DNA from 4 places in the Bradyrhizobium sp. LTSPM299 genome. Region 3 is predicted to be linked to each of the others. Evidence: predicted binding sites of a transcription regulator. Region 3 holds the regulator's gene; each other region holds the start of a gene.
The links. Region 3 encodes LexA, which represses DNA repair genes until DNA is damaged. Its sites were predicted from a motif close to TGTTCNNNNTGTGTTCNG; they were not measured.
Positions count from the first base shown of each region.

Region 1: a site for LexA is predicted at 2,414-2,431, ahead of UP10_RS46020 (ATP-dependent Clp protease adaptor ClpS). Genes of this name have one in related genera too.
Region 2: a site for LexA is predicted at 1,501-1,518, ahead of UP10_RS18445 (single-stranded DNA-binding protein). Genes of this name have one in related genera too.
Region 4: a site for LexA is predicted at 2,286-2,303, ahead of UP10_RS25600 (ribonuclease T2 family protein). Genes of this name have one in related genera too.

Region 1 is NZ_JYMU01000058.1:152,012-157,456, reverse strand. It holds gene UP10_RS29765 (tetratricopeptide repeat protein) at 1-288, shown strand, start outside; gene UP10_RS29760 (helix-turn-helix domain-containing protein) at 336-614, opposite strand; gene UP10_RS29755 (AAA family ATPase) at 807-2,171, opposite strand; gene UP10_RS46020 (ATP-dependent Clp protease adaptor ClpS) at 2,199-2,384, opposite strand; gene UP10_RS29750 (mechanosensitive ion channel family protein) at 2,727-5,072, shown strand.
Region 2 is NZ_JYMU01000031.1:197,714-203,158, forward strand. It holds partial or broken gene UP10_RS18435 (outer membrane protein) at 1-210, opposite strand, end outside; gene UP10_RS18440 (outer membrane protein) at 485-1,228, opposite strand; gene UP10_RS18445 (single-stranded DNA-binding protein) at 1,686-2,183, shown strand; gene UP10_RS18450 (low molecular weight protein tyrosine phosphatase family protein) at 2,197-2,541, opposite strand; gene UP10_RS18455 (DUF2306 domain-containing protein) at 2,805-3,203, shown strand; gene gyrA (DNA gyrase subunit A) at 3,430-5,445, shown strand, end outside.
Region 3 is NZ_JYMU01000031.1:63,401-68,845, reverse strand. It holds gene UP10_RS17840 (Cj0069 family protein) at 1-244, opposite strand, end outside; gene UP10_RS17835 (sulfite exporter TauE/SafE family protein) at 483-1,226, shown strand; gene UP10_RS17830 (HAD family hydrolase) at 1,548-2,174, shown strand; gene UP10_RS17825 (molybdopterin molybdotransferase MoeA) at 2,202-3,413, shown strand; gene lexA (transcriptional repressor LexA) at 3,632-4,336, shown strand; gene UP10_RS17815 (hypothetical protein) at 4,500-4,928, shown strand; gene UP10_RS17810 (hypothetical protein) at 5,077-5,295, shown strand.
Region 4 is NZ_JYMU01000049.1:500,355-505,799, reverse strand. It holds gene UP10_RS25620 (ATP-binding protein) at 1-689, shown strand, start outside; gene UP10_RS25615 (DUF3617 domain-containing protein) at 710-1,240, opposite strand; gene UP10_RS25610 (hypothetical protein) at 1,286-1,585, opposite strand; gene UP10_RS25605 (hypothetical protein) at 1,751-2,215, shown strand; gene UP10_RS25600 (ribonuclease T2 family protein) at 2,346-3,035, shown strand; gene UP10_RS25595 (23S rRNA (adenine(2030)-N(6))-methyltransferase RlmJ) at 3,149-4,009, shown strand; gene UP10_RS25590 (cold-shock protein) at 4,270-4,485, shown strand; gene UP10_RS25585 (outer membrane protein) at 4,815-5,438, opposite strand.

The sequences.
Region 1 (5,445 bases), on a different contig from region 3:
GATTTCGCCGACACGGCGGCAGCCGTCTGCGCGCTCGATCTCGTCATCGCCGTCGATACGTCGGTCGCGCATCTCGCCGGCGCCCTTGGCCGTCCGGTCTGGCTGTTGTGCCCCTACGCGCTCGACTGGCGCTGGCTGCGCGACCGCGAGGACACGCCCTGGTATCCGACCATGCGGCTGTTCCGCCAGGACAAGCCGCAGGCCTGGGAGCGCGTGCTGGCGCGAGCCTCCGCCGATCTTGCGCGCGTCGCAGCGGGCGAGCGGGAGCTGCTGCTGCCACAAGTATAGCGGGATTGATCAGCTAGCGGCGGGGGCGCTCGTTACCTCGGCCGAGCCTACGCAGCCGAGAGCCGAATACGGAATTTGCTGCCGGTCGCCTTGGCAAATCGAAGCAGCGTCTTGGTGCTGGGAAGCGTATGTCCGCTCTCGAGACGAGCAATCGTCGACTGGCTGGTGCCCATCCGCGTCGCCAGCTCGGATTGCGACAATCCCGCGCGCTGTCGCGCCTTGAGCAACTCGGTGGCGATCTCGAACTCGGGCGCAAGCGCGTATTCGGCCTTGACCTTCGGGTTGGCCAACAGACGTGCCTTGAGCTTCTTGAGCGGGATGATCATTTAGTTCGCGTCACTCCGCGGCTGGGGCGCCAGCGTCCCACTTACTATGCACTCATCCCCTGCGCGCCACCGAGCAATTTCACGTTGAGCCGTCCGCCATCGAACAGCATGTCGTTCAATGCCTCGTCGATGTCGGCTGGAATGACGGTCTTGCCGCGTCGCGCACGATGCTGGCCTGGGCGACACGCCGCATCAACTCCTTGATGAAGGCGGCGCTGACGCCGGTCGTGCGCCGCACCGCTTCGTTGACGACCTCCTGCTCCAAAGGCAGTCCCTTGCCGTAGAGCCGGACGACCTTGTCGCGCCCGATCGTGTCGGGCAACGGCACCTCGATCGCCTGGTCGATGCGGCCGGGCCGGCCGGCGAGCGCGCTTTCCAGCTCTTCCGGCCGGTGGTCGTGAGCAGGAACAGGATGTCGGCGTCTTCCTTCAGCCCATCCATCTCGTTGAGCGGCTTGTTGAGCAACGATTCCTCGCAGGGTCCGCCCATGTCCTCGCGGTGGCGCGCGATCAGGTCGACGTCCTCGATCACGACCATGGCCGGCTGCAGCAGGCGTGCAAGGTTCATATAGGCGCCGAGCAGGCCGACCTGCTCGGCGGTGATGATCAGCGTGGTATGGCCGGGCAGGTTGGTCGCGAGATAGCGGATGGTGTGGGTCTTGCCGGTGCCGGGCGGGCCGTAGAGCAGGATTCCCTTGCGGGTCGATTGGCCGAGCCGACGCAGCAGGTCACGGCTCTCGACGAAATCGAGCACGTTGCGGTCGAGCAGCCGCAGAGTTTTTTCCGGCAGGATCACATCGTCGCGAGCGACCGTCGGCAGCCGATGCACGGTCACGCCGCGCGTGCGGCCGCGGTAGTCGGCGTCACCATCGAGCGAAAGGATCTTGCCGCGATAGGACCGCGCCGTGTCCACGGTGGATTCCAATTCGGCCAAGATGCGCTGCACGAAGCCGTTGCCGGCAGCGCCGGCAGGCACCGCGAGTTCGATCCGCAACGACGGCTCGCGGCCATAGTCGCGATGGAAGGCGAGCAGCACGGCGTAGCGCAGCTCGCCGCTGCGCCACAGCCATAACCCGTTGGCGAGGCATTTCACCGGCTCGGCCTCGCCGATATCGACATCCTGGTACTGCGGCGGCGCGATCGCCGGCGCGTTGCGGCCGAATTTTATCAGCGCCGCGATATCAAGCGTCTCGTAGCGATGTTCTTCATGGATGCCGAAGAAATGGATCGGGTCGGCGAGCAGTCTGTCGATCGCGATCTGGACGTCGGCGCGCATGTGGCCGGGAAACTGCCGCGACCGCGTCACGATCCGGTTGCGCGGCATTCCGGCAAAATGCCAATCGAGCGCGGTGACGGCAAATTTGAATTCGTCGCCCGGCAGCTCTTCCGAACTCCTCCTGACGGCAAGCAGGCAGTTTGTGCACAGGCACGCCCTTCCGTCGTTGAGAAAGATATTGGCGACCGATCTTTGCGTTTCACAGAGATCGCACAGGCGGACGGCATCGGCGGCCTCAGTCGTGATCCGCAGCGGCTGCTCGTCATCGCGGATCAATTGCACCGCCGCCTCCAGCAGTGCCTTGGCCACTTAAGCGGGAAATGGGCCGCAAACGATTCCGTACTTGTCCTCGATTTGCGCGGCGACCGTGATCGCTTCCCGCTCGGACTTGCCGAACACCACGCGCAGCAGGTGCCGGACGAAGTCCAGTGGCGTAGTGCCGTCATCATGGATCAAGAGCTCGAGCGGGCCGTTCTCGGCGAACAGGTCGTGCATGAGAGCCTCGATACGCATCTGGAATCAAAAAGAACAAAACTAGAACATCGCAGGGATTGAAACCCGTCAAGCGAAGATTTTTCGGTCGCATCCTGGACGTGTGCTGGTGTCGGCGAGAGCCCATCGATCGGTCCGCCCTTACGCCTCTGCGCCGTTAAGCGCCGCTCAACTCTTGTGACGATTTTGTGCCGCGGCAAATGCCAAGAAAATTGCCAAGAGATCGCCGCCCAGGCAGCAAACTTCCGACACACCGGCGGTGCGAAAAGGGCGCTTCCGACATGACGCGAGCGCGAGGGCTGATTCCAATCAACCGTCGCGCAATCATTTTAAGAAGAGGCTCTCGTGTCGCACAAACTTCCTTTTGCGTTTCTGTTCGCGCTCACGCTGCTCGTCACTCCCGCCGCCGCCCAGGTCGCGATACCGGCGGCGCCGCAAACCAAATCCGCCCAGGCCCAATCTGTTGACGCGCTGACGCCGGAGCAGGCGAAGCGCGCGCTGGAGACATTGCAGGACGACAAGAAGCGCGGCGAGATGATCGACACTCTGCGCGCGATCGCCAATGCATCGCCGCAGGCGGTGCAACCCGCGCCGGAGCAGTCGCCGATCCCGCTCACCGCCGACAGCCTCGGCGCGCAACTCTTGCTGATGGTGTCGGAACAGGTCGGCGAGACGTCGCGCGACATCGCTGACCTTGCGCGCACGCTGACGCATGTCCCGGCGTTCTATTACTGGATCGTGCGCACCGCCAACGATCCTGAGGCCTATGGCCTGTTGATCGATATCGCCTGGAAGCTGGCGCTGGTGTTCGGCTGCGCGCTCGCTGCCGAATGGGTGGTGTTCCGCCTGATCAAGCGGCCGGTGGTGTTCCTGGAGCAGCGGCTGCCGCAGACGGCGCGGGTCCCGGTGCAGGCGCTCGCGAGCGCCGATCCGCCGTCGTCGGTCGCCGACGTGACCCCGGAACCGGAACTGCATCGCCGCCGACTCAGCCTGGCGCCGCTCTGGCAGTCGCTGATTCGATTGCCTTTCGTGCTCGGCCGCCTCGTGCTCGAATTGCTGCCGGTGGTGGTCTTCGTCGGCGTCGCCACGGCACTGCTTGGCACCGAGTTGGGCGATCAGTCGACCACGCGGCTGGTGATCCTCGCGGTGGTCAACGCCTATGCATTCTCGCGCGCGCTGATCTGCGCGGTACGAGCGCTGGCGGGGCCGTTCGGCCTGTTTAGGGTGCGCGCCGAGACGGCTGCCTATATCGAGATCTGGGCGCGCCGCATCGTCGCGGTCGGCGTGTCCGGCATCTGCTTTGCCAATGTCGCGCTGCTGCTCGGGTTGCACCGTGCTGGCTATGCCGCGGTGCTGCGGCTGGTGATGCTGGTGGTGCATCTCTTCATCGTCGTCATCATCCTGCAGTGCCGCCGCCAGGTCGCGGCTGCGATTCGCGCCCCAGTCGAGCGGACCAGTATCGCGGCGCGGATCCGCAACCGTGTCGCGGCGGTATGGCATGTGCTGGCGATCGTGCTCGATCTCTCGCTGTGGGCGGTTTGGGCGCTCAACATCCGCAACGGCTATTCGCTGCTGCTGCAATATTTCGTCGGCACCGTCGCGGTGCTGCTGGTGACGCGCCTCGTCATCATGGTGGTGCTGAGCCTGATCGATCGCGGCTTTCGCATCTCGCCGGATATCCTGCAGCGCTTCCCCGGGCTGGAGGCGCGCGCCAACCGCTATCTGCCGCTGCTCCGCAGGATCGTCGCTTCGGTCATCGCCGTGATCGGCTTCGTCGCGCTGCTGGAGGTCTGGGGCGTCGACGCCATCGTCTGGTTCTATGGCGGCCAGATCGGCAGCCGTCTGATCTCGGCGGTGGTGACGATCGGCATCGCCGCGCTCGCCGCGGTCGTGATCTGGGAGGGCGCCAACGCGCTGATGGACCGCCAGCTCAATGTGCTGTCGCGCGAGGGGCATTTCGCCCGCGCGGCGCGGCTGCGCACCTTCCAGCCGATGCTGCGCACCGCGCTGCTCTGCCTGATCGTCACGGTGGTCGGGCTCACCGCGCTGAGCGAGATCGGGGTCAATGTGGCGCCGCTGCTTGCCGGCGCTGGCATCGTCGGTATCGCGATCGGTTTCGGCTCGCAGAAGCTGGTGCAGGACCTCATCACCGGGCTGTTCCTGTTGCTGGAGAACACCGTGCAGGTCGGCGACACCGTCACGGTGTCGGGCCTCACGGGCTCGGTCGAGAACGTTTCGATCCGCACCATGCGGCTGCGCGCCGGCGATGGCTCGGTGCATATCGTGCCGTTCAGCGCGGTGACGACGATCACCAATGCCAGCCGTGGCGCCGGCAATGCCGCTGTCAGCGTCAACGTCGCGTTCAGGGAGGATACCGATCGCGCCGGCCAGATCCTGAAGGACATCGTTGCCGAGATGCGACGCGAGGCGGACTACCGCGCGGTGATCCGCGGCGATCTCGAATTGTGGGGCGTCGACAAGGTCGATGGTTCGGTCGTGACCATCGTCGGCCAGATCCGCTGCACCGACGGCGGCCGCTGGCCGGTGCAGCGCGAATTCAACCGCCGCATGAAGCGCCGCTTCCAGGACAACGGCATCGAGATCGCTTCCGCCGGCCAGACCATTTTGATGCAGCTTCCGGCTCCCGCCGAGCCGGATGCCACCACGCTGCCACGCCGCGCTGCAGGTTGATCCGCGGGCTCCGCTTCACCTCGCCCCGCGGGGAGAGGTCGTATCGCATCGAAGATGCGATACGGGTGAGGGGAGCCCTCCGCGAGCACTTCTCCCAGAGAGTATGCTGAGGCAGCCCCTCACCCCAACCCTCTCCCCGTAAGAATGGGGCGAGGGAGCGCAGTCATGTCGCCGCGGGTTGGTCGCCCTGCGATGTCCGTCTCACCGCTGCGACATCGTCTCGCGACGGTGAGACGGCCACACCCCGCGTGAGCCCGCACTTCAGTTGTCACGGCTACGAAATCCGGCCGTTTCTTCACATTCCCCGCGATTTCCTCGCTGGCACGCCGCTTGCTCACCGCTGCTGTTAATGCGCGGCAAGACGCATTGCGAA
Region 2 (5,445 bases), 130 kb from region 3:
TCGGATCGTTCGGCGCGCCGCGGAAGGTTTCTTTGCTGGTCCCCAGCCGCCGCCACCCTGAACACCGACGTAGAACCCGCTCCAGTTGATCGCTGGAGCGACGGCCGGCGGCACCGGTGCCTTGGCCACTGTCGCCGGGGCGAGATCAGCCGCGGACGCGGAGGAGGCGCTGAGAGCGGCGAGGGTGGCTGCAACAAGAAGCTTTCTCATGGGATTCATCCCGCTTCGAATCTGCAATTCGGGACAGGCTACCATCTGGGGTTGAACGCGACCGTCACCCGCGCGCAACATGGACTATCAATTTGATTTCGCTGAATGTTTTGCAGTTTATTGAGATTTAACCATATCGATTCGCTTATCGATCGATGGCCGCGGTCCGGCGAGGCAGAACGCTCGGCGGCAAACAAATCCGCAAAACAAAAAGGCCGGCGCAAGGCGGGCCTTTCGTTCGAATGAAGTCGGATCGCGCGATCAGTACGTCTGATCAGTACTTGGCGACGACCGGGCCGCCCCACTTATAGTTGACGCGGACGGTGACGAGGTCGACGTCCTGGCGCTCGCGGATCGAGCTGAACAGCAAGCCACCCGGCGTGGTCAGGTTGTAGGTCTTGTCCTGCAGGAACAGATGGTCGTACTCGACCGCGGCCGACCAGTTCGGGGCGAAGCCGTATTCGAGGCCGACACCGACCGTGCCACCCCAGCGGGTGTCGCTAGCGCTGGCGAGGAAAAGGCCAGTCGGCGTGAAGTAGGTGTTGTACCGGTTGTCGGTCACGGCCGCGCCGCCCTTCAAGTAGAGCAGCACGTTGTTGGCGGCGTAGCCGATCTGGCCGGTGAACAGGCCGAAGGCATCGACCTTGGTCTGGTTGGTGAAGAAGCCTGGGAAAACCAGGCTGCCATTGGTGCCCTTCAGGTCAGCCCAGTCGCCCTGCGCTTCAAGGCCGAACACCCAGGTGCCGGTCTGCCAGCGATAGCCGATCTGGCCACCGGCAACGCCGCCGGTTGCGTCATGGCAACCATCCGAACCGATGAAGATGCCGCCCGGGACCTGATCCCAGCAATTGTGGCTCGAGCCCCAGCCGCCGTTGGCGCCGACATAGAAGCCGCTCCAGTCATAGACCTGGGCAATCATCGGGGGGGCTTTGGTGTAAGGACGTGCAGCGAGGTCAGCAGCGGCAGCCGGCGCGGCAAACGCGACCAGGGCAACCGTTCCAAGCAAAAATTTCTTCATCATCAAACTCCAGCTCTTGTCCGCTTCTCGTTGGTCCCGAAGCGTTGAGGTCCAGAAAAAGTGTCGCGAGCGCCCACGCCCGTTCGGTCGCATCTATAGCGTGATTCAACCACATAGGCCGTCTCCCAAATGCCACACTCGCCGGGGAAGTTAGATCGCGGCAAGGTAATGATTTGTTTGTACTTTTCTTGAAGTGGCGAAGGTCTCGCGCGGCTCGTGAGGTGGAACCGGCCGACTCACAATGGTCGCGCTCACTGCTACGGCTGGTTGCAGAGAACGAAACTGGAACATCGGCGTCTGCGATGCTATATGTGGATAACCGTTGCGGGCCTGCGCGATCGCGGAGGCGGCGGACCGGCGTCGCAGTATAGGGTCGTCCGCGGCGCCTGCAGTAAGTGGCGAAGGTTGAGAGTGGCGGCCGATGTCCGGCTGGCCCTATTTTGGTGGAGAAGAAGCGATGGCGGGAAGCGTGAACAAGGTGATTCTGGTCGGAAACCTCGGCAAGGATCCGGAGATCCGGCGGACGCAGGACGGCCGTCCGATCGCCAATCTTTCCATCGCAACCTCGGAAACCTGGCGCGACAAGGGCACCGGCGAGCGCAAGGAAAAGACCGAGTGGCACCGCGTCGTGATCTTCAATGAAGGCCTCTGCAAGGTCGCCGAGCAGTACCTGAAGAAGGGTGCCAAGGTGTACATTGAGGGCCAGTTGCAGACCCGCAAATGGACTGACCAGAGCGGTGTCGAGAAATACTCGACCGAGGTCGTACTGCAGGGCTTCAACTCCAGCCTGACCATGCTTGACGGCCGCAGCGGTGGCGGCGGCGGCAGCTTCGCCGACGATGGCGGCGGCGACTTCGGGTCGGCCGGCCCGGTCAGTTCGGCGCCACGTCGCGCGGTGGCGGCAGGCGGGGCAGGCGCCCGCAACAGCGACATGGACGACGACATCCCGTTCTGACCGGAGGCCGCCGTTATCTTGCAGATGGCCGCGGCTGCGGCAGGAAGCGGGGGACGCGGTTCTCAAGCATCCGGATCAGCATTGGGTCCATCAATTCGTAGTCGTCCGGAATGTCGAGGCAGATGACGCGCTTGTCCTTCAAGCGGCTACGAAACTGCCGTGTCAACTTGCTGCGGTGGACCTTCTCCATGACGAAGATGATGTCGGCCCAATCGACCTGTTCGGCCGACAACTGAACGGCAGCGCTGGCCAAGACGCCCGCCGAATCCGTCTCGATCCCTGGCCAGGTCGAAAACACCTGTTCGGCGGTCGGGCTGCGCAAGCGATTGGCGCTGCAAACGAACAATACGTTGGTCATGTCGTCGTTGCCGTGCCCTGACGGACCTTGATCACGGCGCATTTTTACCAGCCGCGGCGGCCTGCAGCAACGAATGGAGTACTCGCCCGCCAACAGTGTTCGTTTGCAGCGTGGCGCTCGGCGATCGCTTCGAAAACGGCAAAGCGTTCTTCTGTGGCAAAGACTGCCGCAAATTGAACTTGACATTGTAAAGATAGATGTAAGTATTCGTTACATTGGTTGTTCGGTCGATCTGTTCGGTGTCATCGCTTCCGGTGTCTCATATGTCCCTCGCGCCGCTCCTCGACGCCGCTCCCGCGATCCCGCTCCATGCGTTTGCGGCGATGGCCGCCTTCGTGCTCGGCGTGGTGCAATTGGCTGCCCCGAAGGGCACCCTGCTGCACCGGACGCTGGGCTGGATCTGGGTGATCCTGATGCTGGTCGTGGCGCTGAGCTCGTTCTGGATCCATCAGATCCGGCGGCTGGGCCCGTGGAGCCCGATCCACTTGCTGTCGATCTTCTCGCTGGTGATGCTGTTGCTCGGCGTGTTCTACGCGCGCCGGCACAATGTCCGCGGCCACAAGATCACGATGATCTCGATTTTTGCCGGCGCGCTGGTCACTGCCGGGCTGTTCACCTTCGTGCCCGGGCGGATCATGCATGCGGTGGTGTTTGGGCCGTGAACGCGTGGCAAATCGCGCGTGGCGAATGGGGGTTTCCAACGGCTATTCGCCAGTCACTATTCGCGGTCCGATGCAAGGCCCTGGGAAATCCTGTAACCGGCCGGTAAGTCCATGAAAAAACGAAGGGAAAAACGGCTTGCGGGGGCCGCTCTGGGGTGGTTAAGGGTGGTTATCAGGCCCCCGGTGGGTTATATGATTCCCGACCAGAACTAACCGGATTTCCCCTTTGTCCGAACCCGAAGATGACAAGTCCGGCGAGCCGCCGGTGCCTTCAGATATTCGTCCCGTTTCCATTCTCGACGAGATGAAGAAGTCCTACCTCGATTACGCCATGAGCGTGATCGTGGCGCGTGCGCTGCCCGATGCGCGCGACGGCCTGAAGCCGGTGCATCGGCGCATTCTCTACTCGATGCACGAGCAGGGACACACGCCGGACAAGAAATACGTCAAATCCGCCCGCGTGGTCGGCGACGTGATCGGTAAGTATCATCCGCACGGCGACCAGTCGATTTACGACGCGATGGTCCGGATGGCGCAGGATTTCTCGCTGCGCGTGCCGCTGATCGACGGCCAGGGCAATTTCGGCTCGGTCGACGGCGATCCGCCGGCGGCCTATCGATATACCGAAGCGCGGCTGACGAAGGCGGCGCTTGCCGTGCTCGCCGACATCGACATGGAGACGGTCGATTTCCAGGCCAACTACGACGGCTCCGAGACCGAGCCGACGGTTCTGCCGGCCAGGTTCCCGAACCTTCTGGTCAACGGCGCCGGAGGAATTGCCGTCGGCATGGCGACCAACATCCCGCCGCACAATCTCGGCGAGGTCGTCGATGCCTGCGTCGCGCTAATCGACAACCCGGCGCTTTCGATCGACGATCTCATCAACATCATTCCGGGCCCGGATTTCCCGACCGGCGGCATCATCCTGGGACGCCAGGGCATCCGCTCCGCCTATCATCTCGGCCGTGGCTCGATCGTGATGCGCGGCAAGGTCACGATCGACACCATCCGCAAGGACCGGGAAGCGATCATCATCACCGAGATTCCCTATCAGGTGAACAAGGCGACGATGGTCGAGCGCATCGCAGACCTGGTGAAAGAGAAGAAGATCGAGGGCATTGGCGATCTGCGCGATGAGTCCGACCGCGATGGCTATCGTGTCGTCATCGAACTGAAGCGCGATGCGGTGCCCGATGTGGTGCTCAACCAGATCTATCGGTTCACGCCGCTGCAGTCGAATTTCCCCGCCAATATTCTGGCGCTGGATTCCGGCCGCCCGCAGACCATGAATCTGAAGGATCTGCTCACCATCTTCATCGCGTTCCGCGAGCAGGTGGTGACCCGCCGGACCAAGTTCCAGCTCGGCAAGGCGCGTGACCGCGCCCATATCCTGGTCGGCTTGGCAATCGCGGTCGCCAATATCGATGAAATGATCCGGGTGATCCGAACCTCGCCCGACCCGAACACCGCGCGCGACACCTTGATGTCGCGCGACTGGCCGGCGCGGGATGTCGAATCGATGATCACGCTGATCGACGATCCCAGGCATCGCATCAACGACGACGGCACGATCCGGCTATCGATGGAGCAGGCCAAGGCCATTCTCGATCTGCGGCTGCAGCGGCTGACCGCGCTCGGGCGCGAGGAGATATCCGAAGAACTCGACCAGCTCGCGGCGAAGATCGCCGACTATCTCGACATTCTGCGCTCGCGTGCGCGGGTCCAGGAGATCGTCAAGACCGAGCTTGCCGAGGTCAGGCAGCAGTTCGCGACCCCGCGCAAGACCGTGATCATCGAGCAGGAAGGCGAGGTCGAGGACGAGGACCTGATCCAGCGCGAGGACATGGTGGTGACGGTCTCGCACGCCGGCTATGTCAAGCGCGTGCCGCTGTCGACCTATCGGGCGCAGCGCCGCGGCGGCAAGGGCCGCGCCGGCATGCAGACCCGCGACGAGGATTTCGTCGCGCGCCTGTTCGTGGCCTCGACGCATACGCCGGTGCTGTTCTTCTCGTCGCGTGGCCAGGTCTACAAGGAGAAGGTCTGGCGGCTGCCGGTGGCCGCGCCGAACGCGCGCGGCAAGGCGCTGATCAACATCCTGCCGCTGGAGCAGGGCGAGCGCATCACCACCATCATGCCGCTGCCGGAGGATGAATCCTCCTGGGCCAATCTCGACGTGATGTTCGCGACGACAGGCGGCAACGTCCGCCGCAACAAGCTGTCCGATTTCGTCGACGTCCGCCGC
Region 3 (5,445 bases):
TCTTGCCCTGATGGATCGGGTCGACCCAGACCAGGACGCCATCGACCGCGAGCAGTTCGTTCCGGACCGCGTCGGCGAAGGCTTCGTCGTAGACAACGGGACGGGCCTCGATGCCGACAGCGGAGAGCGCTTCGAAAACGCGGATGAAGCGACTGTTTTGTGGGGTCGTGTCCCGACGTGCGGCAGCGTCTCCACGCGAAAGGATTGCAACGGTCTTGTGGTGAGGAGAGTGTTCGGTGTCCATGCGCAAGCTCCACGACGGATCGCGTGTCGCGCAGAGCTTGGACGGGGAGAGGTCTGACGGGGAGTCTGCATTGTCCCCACGACAATTACTTTACGCGACATCGCAAGCAGGTTTCAAGACGGAGATTGCTTCGCTTGACCGTGCTCGGTAATGTCGCGACAGGGGATCATTGGAGCCTCCCCGTTTAGATGGGCTTTACCATCCAAGCGCTCGCCACCTCGTTCGGGGGAGCGACTCTATGGATGGATTTTTCTTTACTCTCTTTGCCCTCGCCGCCCTTGCCGGCGGCTTCGTCAGCGGCTTTTCCGGCTTTGCGATGGGCATCGTCGTATCCGGCGTATGGCTGCATATCATCACGCCGATACAAACCGCCACCTTGATCGCCGGCTACGGTCTGCTCACGCAGGGCTATGGCATCTTCAAGCTGCGCCACACAATCGACTGGCGGAAGGCCTGGCCGCTCGCGCTTGGGACGGTCGTCGGCATCCCGGTCGGCGTCAGCATTCTGGCTTACCTCAACTCCACCTATTTGCGGTTCGGCGTCGGTGTGGTGCTTGAGCTTTACGCGATTTACGGCCTGACGCGGCCGGTCTTCGCTCCGATGAAGATTGGAATCGGATCTGATCTGGCGATTGGCGTTTCCAACGGCTTGCTTGGTGGCCTGACGGGCCTCGGCGGCATTATCTCGACGATCTCGTGCCAATGGCGCGGCTGGCCCAAGGAGGTGCAGCGCGCCGTGTTTCAGCCGGTGCTGTTCATAGCATTCGTGGTTATCTCGATCTCCCAGGCGGCTGCCGGCTCAATCACCAGAGATACGCTGGCACTGTACGCGTTGGGCATTCCATTCATGGTGGCCGGCCTTTGGGCCGGCTTCAAACTGTTTGGAAAAATCAACGATGAGACGTTCCGCAAGACCGTCCTGGTGCTGCTGCTGTTCTCCGGACTGTCGTTGATCGTCTCGGCGCTGTCCCATCCGGGATGAGTTGCCGGCTCCGCGCGTTCCCGCCGGAAATCACGATCACTGATTTGCCCGCGGCACAAGGTCCCGCGACAGAAGTCATTTCGTTTTTTTTGTAAAGCTCGGACAATCATGTCGCGAGAATGTTGGTGTATGACTCGCAGGTCGCGCCACAAATTCGGTGTCGTCCCGGGCTTGACCCGGGACCCAACCACAAATGCCGATTGTCGCGCGCCGCTGGGGCTACAGCTTTTTCGACAACACAACCCTGTAGTTATGGATCCCGGCTTTCGCCGGGACGACAGCGTTGATGTTGCGCACAAATTCTCGTACACCGTTCCCGCAATGACCTCCTCCCTTTCCCCCAATTCCGTCGACGTGCTGCTGTTCGATATCGGCCGCGTCGTGCTCGACATCAGCTTCGACGAAGTGATGGCGCGCTGGGCGCAGCACGCCGGCTGTGCGCCCGCCGTCCTCGCAAAACGTTTCGTCGTCGACGACAGTTTCAAGCATCACGAGATCGGTCGGATCGACGACGCGGCGTTTTTCGCGAACCTGCGGAGCTCGCTGGGTGTCGACCTCACCGACGCGCAGTTCCTCGAGGGCTGGAACGCGATCTTCACCGGCGAGATGGTGGGCATCCGCCCCCTGCTCGCGAACGCCGCGAAGCGGATGCCGCTCTATGCGTTTTCCAACACCAACCCGGCCCACATCGCGCATTTCTCGGCCGCCTATGCCGACCTGCTCAGTCACTTCAGGACCGTCTTCCTGTCGTCGACGATCGGCTTAAGGAAACCCGACGCCGAGGCCTATGATCATGTGGTAAAAGCGATCGGCGTGCCGGCGTCGCGGATCCTGTTCTTCGACGACTCGGCTGCCAATATCGAAGGCGCGCGGGCGCGCGGCCTTCAGGCCATCCACGTGACATCGACGGATGACGTGGCAAGGGCGCTGACCGCACTTGGAATTTGAAGACTCGGACTTTGAGGAGCTTTGCCCGTGGCCCTGATGCCGGTTGCCGATGCCCTCGCCGCCATCCTCGCGGGCGCCGACCCGCTGCCCGAGGAGATGGTGGCGCTCGATGCCGCCTATCACCGCACGCTGGCGCGCGATATCGCGGCGCGGCGCACCCAGCCGCCGCAGCCGATGTCGGCGATGGACGGCTATGCGGTGCGCGCAGCCGATGCGGCCAACCTGTCGGCCCGGCTCAAGGTGATCGGCGAGGTCGCGGCCGGCCGGCCGTTCGCGCGGACGGTCGGCGCCGGCGAAGCGGTGCGGATTTTTACCGGCGGCGTGATCCCCGACGGCGCCGACGCGATCATCATCCAGGAAGACACCCGCACCGACGGCGACCACATCACCATCACCGAGGCGGCCGCCAAAGGACGACATATCCGCGCGGCCGGCGTGGATTTCCACGAGGGCGATGTGCTGCTGGCAGGCGGCAGTCTGCTGGCCGACCGCGCGCTGTCGCTTGCGGCTGCGATGAACTATCCGGAGCTGCCGGTGTGCCGCCGTCCGAAGGTGGCGGTGCTGGCGACCGGCGATGAACTCGTAATGCCCGGCTCCCGCCCCGGCCCCGGCCAGATCGTCTATTCCAACGGCTATGCGCTGCGGGCGCTGGCCCGCGCCGAGGGTGCCGAGACCGTCGATCTCGGAATCGCGGCCGACACTGTGGCGTCGACGACCGCGGGGATCCGCCGCGCGCGTGACGTCGGGGCCGACATCCTGATCACCACCGGCGGCGCCTCGGTCGGCGACCACGACCTGGTCAAGCAGTCGCTGGAGGCCGAGGGCGTCAATATGGCGTTCTGGCGGATCGCGATGCGGCCGGGCAAACCGATGATGCACGGGCGTCTCGGGGGAATGCGGGTGATCGGCCTGCCCGGCAATCCAGTGTCGTCCTATGTGTGCGCCTTCCTGTTTCTGGTGCCGCTGATTCGCAGCCTGTGCGGCCGCAAGACGGTTCATCATGTCCGCGAGCGCGCCCTGCTCGGCCGCGATCTCGCCGCCAACGACCAGCGCGAGGATTATCTGCGCGCGCGGCTCGAGCAGCGCGACAACGGCACGCTGATCGCAACGCCGGTCACGCAGCAGGACAGTTCGCTGTTGGGAAATCTCGCTGCGGCACGGGCACTTCTGATCCGCCCGCCGTTCGCGCCGGCCGCCGCCAAGGGCGCGGCGTGCGAGATCCTGACCATGCCGGAGTGAGGCCTTCGCGGTAGCCGCGCATCGGGAGTGCCAGTTACGTTCACCTGAAATTAAGTGGTTGCGGAACACATATCGAACATATAGTGTCCGTTCATGATTTGTTTCGAGTACTGGTGTCACCAAATGGGAGTCCGTCTCGGAGTTTCGCGCTCCCGAGGTCCGGCTTTCTTCTGAAGTCTCGGAATCGAACGACGCTACCAACCGGGGGAATGCTCGAGATGCTCACGCGCAAACAGTACGAACTTCTGCGTTTCATCAACGAACGTCTGAAAGAGGCCGGCGTGCCGCCCTCCTTCGACGAGATGAAGGACGCGCTCGACCTGCGCTCGAAATCCGGTATCCACCGCCTCATCACGGCCCTGGAAGAGCGCGGCTTCATCCGCCGCCTGCCCAACCGCGCCCGCGCGATCGAGGTGATCAAGCTTCCCGAGCTCTCCGGCGGCGGCGGCAATGGCCGGCGTGGCTTCACGCCAAGCGTCATCGAGGGCACGCTCGGCAAACGCTCGACCGCGCCGATGACGGCCGAGGAGGACGGCAACCGCCCGGTCGCAGTCCCCGTGATGGGCCGGATCGCGGCCGGTACCCCGATCGAGGCGCTGCAGACCCGCAGCCACACCATCAGCGTCCCGCCCGACATGCTCGGCTCCGGGGAGCACTACGCGCTGGAAGTGCGCGGCGACTCGATGGTCGAAGCCGGCATTCTCGACGGCGACATGGCGTTGATCCAGCGCAACGACACCGCCAACACCGGCGATATCGTGGTGGCGCTGATCGACGAAGAGGAAGCCACCCTGAAGCGCTTCCGCCGCCGCGGCGCCTCGATCGCGCTCGAGCCGGCCAACACCGCCTATGAAGTGCGCATCCTGCCGCCGAACCGGGTGCGGATCCAGGGCAAGCTGATCGGGCTCTATCGCAAGTACTGAGGCAGCAAACGCGCTGTAGCGCGTTTGTGATCGGAGTGCTCCACGGTCAGTCGTACAATCGCCCAGAAACGGGAAGAAGATCGTACGCTATCGTCCACTCTGGTAGAGGCCCTATGCCTCAAGGAGAGGCACGGGTCGCTACCTCGAAATGAGGAGCCATCCGATGTGTGACTATAGTCTGCACGCCGTGGCATCGCGCCCCGCCGTCGTCGGAGAGACGCTGATCACCACGACCTTCCGCGGCACGTCGACCCGCGGCTTTGCTTCGGAGCATGATCCCGCCGTTGCGGTGTGCATGCGTCCGGGCACCGAGCTCGCCTTCGCCGAGAACGTCCGCTACGACGGCCGCTGGCTCTGGACCCGGACGATCGGCTACCGCGTCGGCGTGTTCAACGAGGTCGAGCCCGACGTTCCCGATCGCCATCATGATGCGGTCGAATTCCCCGACGGCAACCGCTTGCTGGTGACCCAGCTCTGCGAAGGCCAGCGCGTCACCGTGCTGCAGCTGCCGGCGGTCGCGTCGACCGTCGAGCGCGAGCCCAAGGTCGTGGAGCGGCGGCCCTCCGTATTCGCGTCGCTGTTTTTGGGTTGAGACCATCATCGCCGCGGGATGAGCCTCCGCGCGGCGGGTGACCAAAGTCATTTCCAGCGACCCCGGACTTAGCGTTCCGGGGCGCATTTGTGGATTTGCGTCCAATGGCGCCTTGGCGCATCATCACGGTCCGACAAGGACACGCGCGGTGGTCGACAAGGTCACTTGGCAAAAGGCTGGACGCGTCACGGAGCCGGGCCGCTACATGTTCCGGTTCGGCTGGCTGACGGTGACGGCCGCCGACCTGAAGGTCTGGGAGCAGTTTCCCCAGGCCGCCTTCACCCTCGTCAAGATACCCGACGCTGATCCCGACGCGGCCGAGTACCACCTCGGTTTGTTCGAGCTGCCGACCGGGCCTTCGTCCTAACCCGACTAATCGTATGGGCAGCAGCCCAACTCGAGCAGCTAATCCTGCAAGGCATGTCGCGCGCCTGATAGGCGCGCCAATCCACCATCCAACTTCGAATCCCGGCTCGCTCCGCGAGATCGGCGACCTGTGCCCGTGCTCGGGCTTCCA
Region 4 (5,445 bases), on a different contig from region 3:
GCGGCGCGCGTGAGGTGCGGCGCGCGGCGCAGGCGTTCCTGGAGATGAAGGCTCGCATCGAACGCTCGATCGAGCAGCGTACCGCGATGCTCGCCGGCGTGTCGCACGATTTGCGCACCATCCTGACCCGCTTCAAGCTCGAGCTCGTCCTGCTCGGCGAAGGTCCCGAGATCGACGCGATGCGCAAGGACGTCGACGAGATGTCGATGATGCTCGAGGACTATCTCGCCTTCGCGCGCGGCGATTCCGGCGAGATCGCGCAGCCGACCGACATGGCGCTGGCGCTGGAGGAATTGCGCTACGACGCCGAGCGTCACGGCCATACCACCACCGTGGCATTCCACGGCCTGCCCGTCGTCACGGTGAAGCCGGCCTCGTTCAAGCGTTGCCTTGCCAATCTCGTGTCGAATGCGGCGCGCCACGCCAACACGATCTCGATCACCGGCAACCGCGATCACCGTTATCTCACCGTGACCGTCGACGACGACGGTCCGGGCATTCCGGCCGACATGCGCGAGGAGGTGTTCAAGCCGTTCCTGCGGCTCGACGATGCCCGCAACCAGGACGAGGGCGGCACCGGGCTCGGCCTTGCCATCGCCCGCGACATCGCCCGCTCGCATGGCGGCGACATCATGCTTGGCGAAAGTCCGATGGGCGGCTTGCGGGCCGCGGTGCGGGTGCCGGTGTAGATTGCAGAAAGTAGCCCGGGTTACTTCTGCTTGGGCAGCAGGTCCTTCAGCTTCTGCATATCCTTGATGTTCATCTTCATGCCGCCCGGCATGATGATGTCGCCGGGCTTCTGGTCGCTCTTGCAGGCGCCGAGCCATTTCGCCTCGACGGTCGTGGTGGCGTCGCGGGGGCCTGAGGGGCGGCCTTCGGAATGCGAGGTGCTCTTGACCGTATAGGCCGAATTGAAGTCGCCGGTGATCTCGGTATGCGACGTCACCGACACGCCCGCCACGCCACAGACGCTATCGCCGACATAACCGGTCGCGGTCTTCTGGATATCCTGCTTCGAGCAGATCTCCTTCGCCAATGGCGAGGCCGCCGTGCTCATGTCCTTGTCGGTGGTCTCGTCGGTGCAATGCTGCATGGTGATTTCCGGCATTGGGCCGCCGGTCCTGACCATCTTCATTTCCCACAGGCCCGGCTTGCGGATCGGCAGGTCGACCGCACTGGCAGCGCCGGCCGACAACACGAGGCAAACGGCCGAACCAAGCAAAGCAAGCTGTCGCGTCATGGCGATTGGCTCCCGGCTGAACGATTGCAGGATTCGAGACCGCTCTCAGTAGAGCGTGCGCAAGGGCCGGCCTGCGGCGCCGTAGGGGACCCAGCGACAGGCAAACGAGATGTAACCGCCCGGATAGGCCTGCACGGCGAGGAATTTCACCACCTTGCCGTAGGAGGCGCAATGGTCGACGGCAAGCTGCCGTGCATCGCTCTGGACCGCCAGCGTATAGGCGATGATCCCGCCGGTATCATTGGCCTTGAACGGTGGCACCGGCTGCAGCCAGTCGGCCCGTGCCGGGGCAACGGCCAGCATCCCGCAAACGGCAACCAGGCACGCGGCCAATTTCCTTCGCATCGCAGACTCCATTTCGCTTGACGCCAACATAGAGTGCGCCGCCGGCCATGGAAAGAACGAGCCACCTCCGAAAGTGGACTTCTCTGCAGGTGTTGCCGCGCTGCACTTGACCTCGCCCGGGCTTCACGGCACCGTTCGCCGCATCAGACCATCGGGCGGATTCCCATGCGCAACCTGTTCATCTCTCCCAAGAAACTCGGCGTTGGTGCCGCGCTCATGTTCGGCCTGCTGGCTTTTGGGGGCACGGCGCAGGCCGCAAATCCGCTTGAGCTGAACTTCTGGCTGTCCGGTCCGCGCTATGACGGCCGCGTGCCCGACTGCGAGACGGCCTTGCCCACCATCAGCTCGCAGTTCCACGAGAAGGAAGCCACCTTCTGGAATTCGCCGCTGGAGATCACCGGCTACGACCGGATTCACGAGACCGCATTCCGTCCCTGGCAGTCAGACAATATTCCGCGCCGCTATTGTGCCGGCGACGTGATGCTGAGCGACGGCAAGAAGCGCTCCGTACATTATTCGATCATCGAGGATGGCGGCTTCGCCGGCTTCGGCAAGGGCGTCGAATGGTGCGTCACGGGCCTCGACCGCAACTGGGCCTACAACCCTTCCTGTAGGGCCGCGCGACCCTGATCTGATCTCCTGCTAGACTGGCGAGCCGTCGTTTGCGCCCTGCCCTCCGAAGCGGGGCAGGCGGCATTTTTGTTCTCGAAATGTTCCAACCTCCTGCTAGGTTCGCCATGGTCAAGTTAGGGAGCGTTTGATGCCTCGGTTGGTCACAATTTCCCGATTTCTGATTTCTCTTGCAGCTTTGGTTCTGGTTTCCGGCGGCTTGGCGTCAGCCCAGGACCAGCGGCAGAACGCGCCGGGCGAGTTCGATTTCTATGTGCTGTCGCTGTCTTGGTCGCCCTCCTTCTGCGAGTCGGCGAGCGAACGCGGCAACAACGGCCGTGGCACGCAGGCACAGTGCGGCGGACGGCCGTTCTCCTTCGTGGTGCACGGCCTGTGGCCGCAATATGAACGTGGCTTCCCGGAATACTGCCAGCGGCCTTCGCCGCGCCTTGCCCGCAACATCATGACCTCGATGCTCGATCTGATGCCGGCGCCCGGGCTGATCTTCAATGAATGGGACAAGCACGGCACCTGCTCCGGCCTCGGCGAGCGCGCCTATTTCGAAGCCATCCGCAAGGCACGCGCCGCGGTGAAGATCCCTGAGGAATTCCTGCAATTGTCGGAGCCGAAGACGATCGCGCCCAACGACCTGGAAGCGGCGTTCATCAAGGCCAATCCGGGGCTCAGCAGCACAGCCATCTCGGTCACCTGCGACCGCAATCGGCTCAGCGAGGTGCGGATCTGCCTCTCCAAGGACCTGCAATTCCGCTCCTGCGAGGAGATCGACCGTCGCGCCTGCCGCCGCGACGAGGTGGTAATGCCGCCGATGCGCGGCGGATAGGTCTCGCTTCGGCGTTGTCGCGAGGGGCGCGAGCGACGACCGGGTTCGCTGAAGCTCCATGAGCGAAGCTGGACAGGTCGCTACGCGCGCAATGACGTGGTAACTGCTACCTGATGAACTACCGTCACGCCTTTCATGCCGGCAGCTTCGCCGATGTCATCAAACACATCGTGCTGGTGCGCATGCTCAGCTACCTGCAGGAAAAGCAGGCGCCGTTCCGCGTCATCGACACCCATGCCGGCGCCGGGCTCTACGATCTGGCATCGAACGAAGCGCAGCGCAGCGGCGAATGGCTCACCGGCATCGCCCGGGTCATGCAGGCGCGACTCTCCGACAAGGCGTTGCCGCTGATCGCGCCCTATCTCGATATCGTCAGAGCGTTCAATCCGAAGGCCGAGTTGAAAGCCTATCCGGGCTCGCCCTTGATCGCGCGGGCGCTGTTGCGACCGCAGGATCGCCTCACTGCCTGCGAGATCGAACAGACCGCGCGCAAGCAACTGATCGACGCGCTGCGGCGCGACACCCAGGCCCGCGTTGTCGATCTTGATGGCTGGACGGCGCTGCCGGCCTTCGTGCCGCCGAACGAGCGGCGCGGTCTGGTGCTGATCGATCCGCCGTTCGAGGCGAAGAATGAGTTCGAGCGGCTGGCCAAGGGTTTTTCGGAAGCGTTCGCAAAATGGCCGACCGGCATGTACTTGATCTGGTATCCCGTAAAAACACGGAGGGCCACCGAGGAACTCGCGCGCAGCGTGGCCGCCACAGCAGCAACGAGTCGGCCGCCTGGCAAATGTTTGCGTTTGGAATTCAGTGTGGCGCCGCAAGAAACCGGCAGCGGCCTCGTTTCCACCGGCCTTTTGATAGTGAATCCGCCGTGGACGCTTGCCAACGAGCTGAAGATCATCCTGCCCGAACTGGAGAAGCCGCTGGGCCAGGGCGGAGCCGCCCGCTTCAGACTCGATACTCCCAAACCCTAATCCGGCGCGCCCACTGAAAAGTTCGATTGAAGCGTAGGCAATCCGCGCGGAACCGTATTATGCTCATCCTGTTACGACTGGCTTTACGTTCCGCTTCCGCGAATGGTTGCGGCGGAGTGACGAGGCCGAAATAAAATCCAGGCAAACCGGCGGCGTGACGCCGGCCTGCTCAGGTGGCCAGGCTCCCGACAAGCGAATGTCGGTCAACTGCTACGCGGCGTGCGCGTAGCGGTGGAGCAATACGGGGGAGGAGTTTCCCGATGGCCATGACTGGGACCGTCAAGTTCTTCAATGGAGAGCGCGGCTACGGCTTCATCAAACCTGATGATGGCGGCCGCGACGTGTTCGTTCACATCACCGCCGTCGAGCGGGCAGGATTGAAGGACTTGACTGAAGGACAGCGCATTACGTTCGAGGTCGAGCCGGACAAGAAGGGCAAGGGCCCCAAGGCGGTCAACCTGGTGATTTCTTCGTGAGTGCGCGCGTGATCCGGACAACCGGAAGCCGGGTTTCCGAATGGATCATGCGCGAATGAAGAACCTGAGGCTGTGTCGCGGTTGCTTGCGATCGCGTCATGACCCCGGGCTCACGGCGAAAGCGGAATGAAGCGTTTCGTGTAAGCCGCCTGCCGAGCGCTTGATGCGTGCTCGCTGCGTGATCGGCTGCATGATGTGGTCGCCAACTGGCTAATTCCGCAGAGTTGCAATGTGCGGCCGATTGAACAATCGCTCCAAGCCGTCAGCACAAAAAGAAACCCGGCCGCGCGAGGCGCAGCCGGGAGTTGGTGGTCGAAATTTTCTTGTTCTCAGAAGTGATAGTTGACGCCGGCGCGAACCAGGCCGAAGCTGTAGCCGTTCGCCGCACCACCGGTGAGCGCGAAGTTGCTGTTGGCGAGATCGACGTAGAGATATTCGATCTTGGCGCTCCAGTTCGGGGCAAAGCCCATTTCGGCGCCGACGCCGACGGTCCAGCCCGCATTGGTGTGCGACTCCGACACACCGAAGGTCTCGCCGCGCAGTTCGCCGAAGGCCAGACCGCCGGTCCCGTAGAACAGCACGTTGTTGAAGGCATAACCGACGCGGCCGCGCAGGGTGCCGAACCAGGGATTGGAGAACTTCCAGGGCGCGAACGTATCGTCCGCGGCCGAGGCCTGGATATCGGCCTCGATGCCGAACACCCAGGGGGTGCCGTTCTGGAAGTTGTAGCCGGCCTGGGCGCCGCCGGCGAAACCGGAGGGCTTGGTCGGATTGTTGGCGACCGAGCCCCAATTGTAGCCGATATTGCCGCCGAGATAGGGGCCGGCCCAGCTATAGGCATTGAGCGGCTGGGGGACGGTGTAGGGCGATCCATAATTGAGGTCGGCGGCCGCCGCCGAGGTCGTCCAGGCTGCCGCGATCAGTGCCAGCGCACGCAAAACCAACCGGGTCATCGGTACT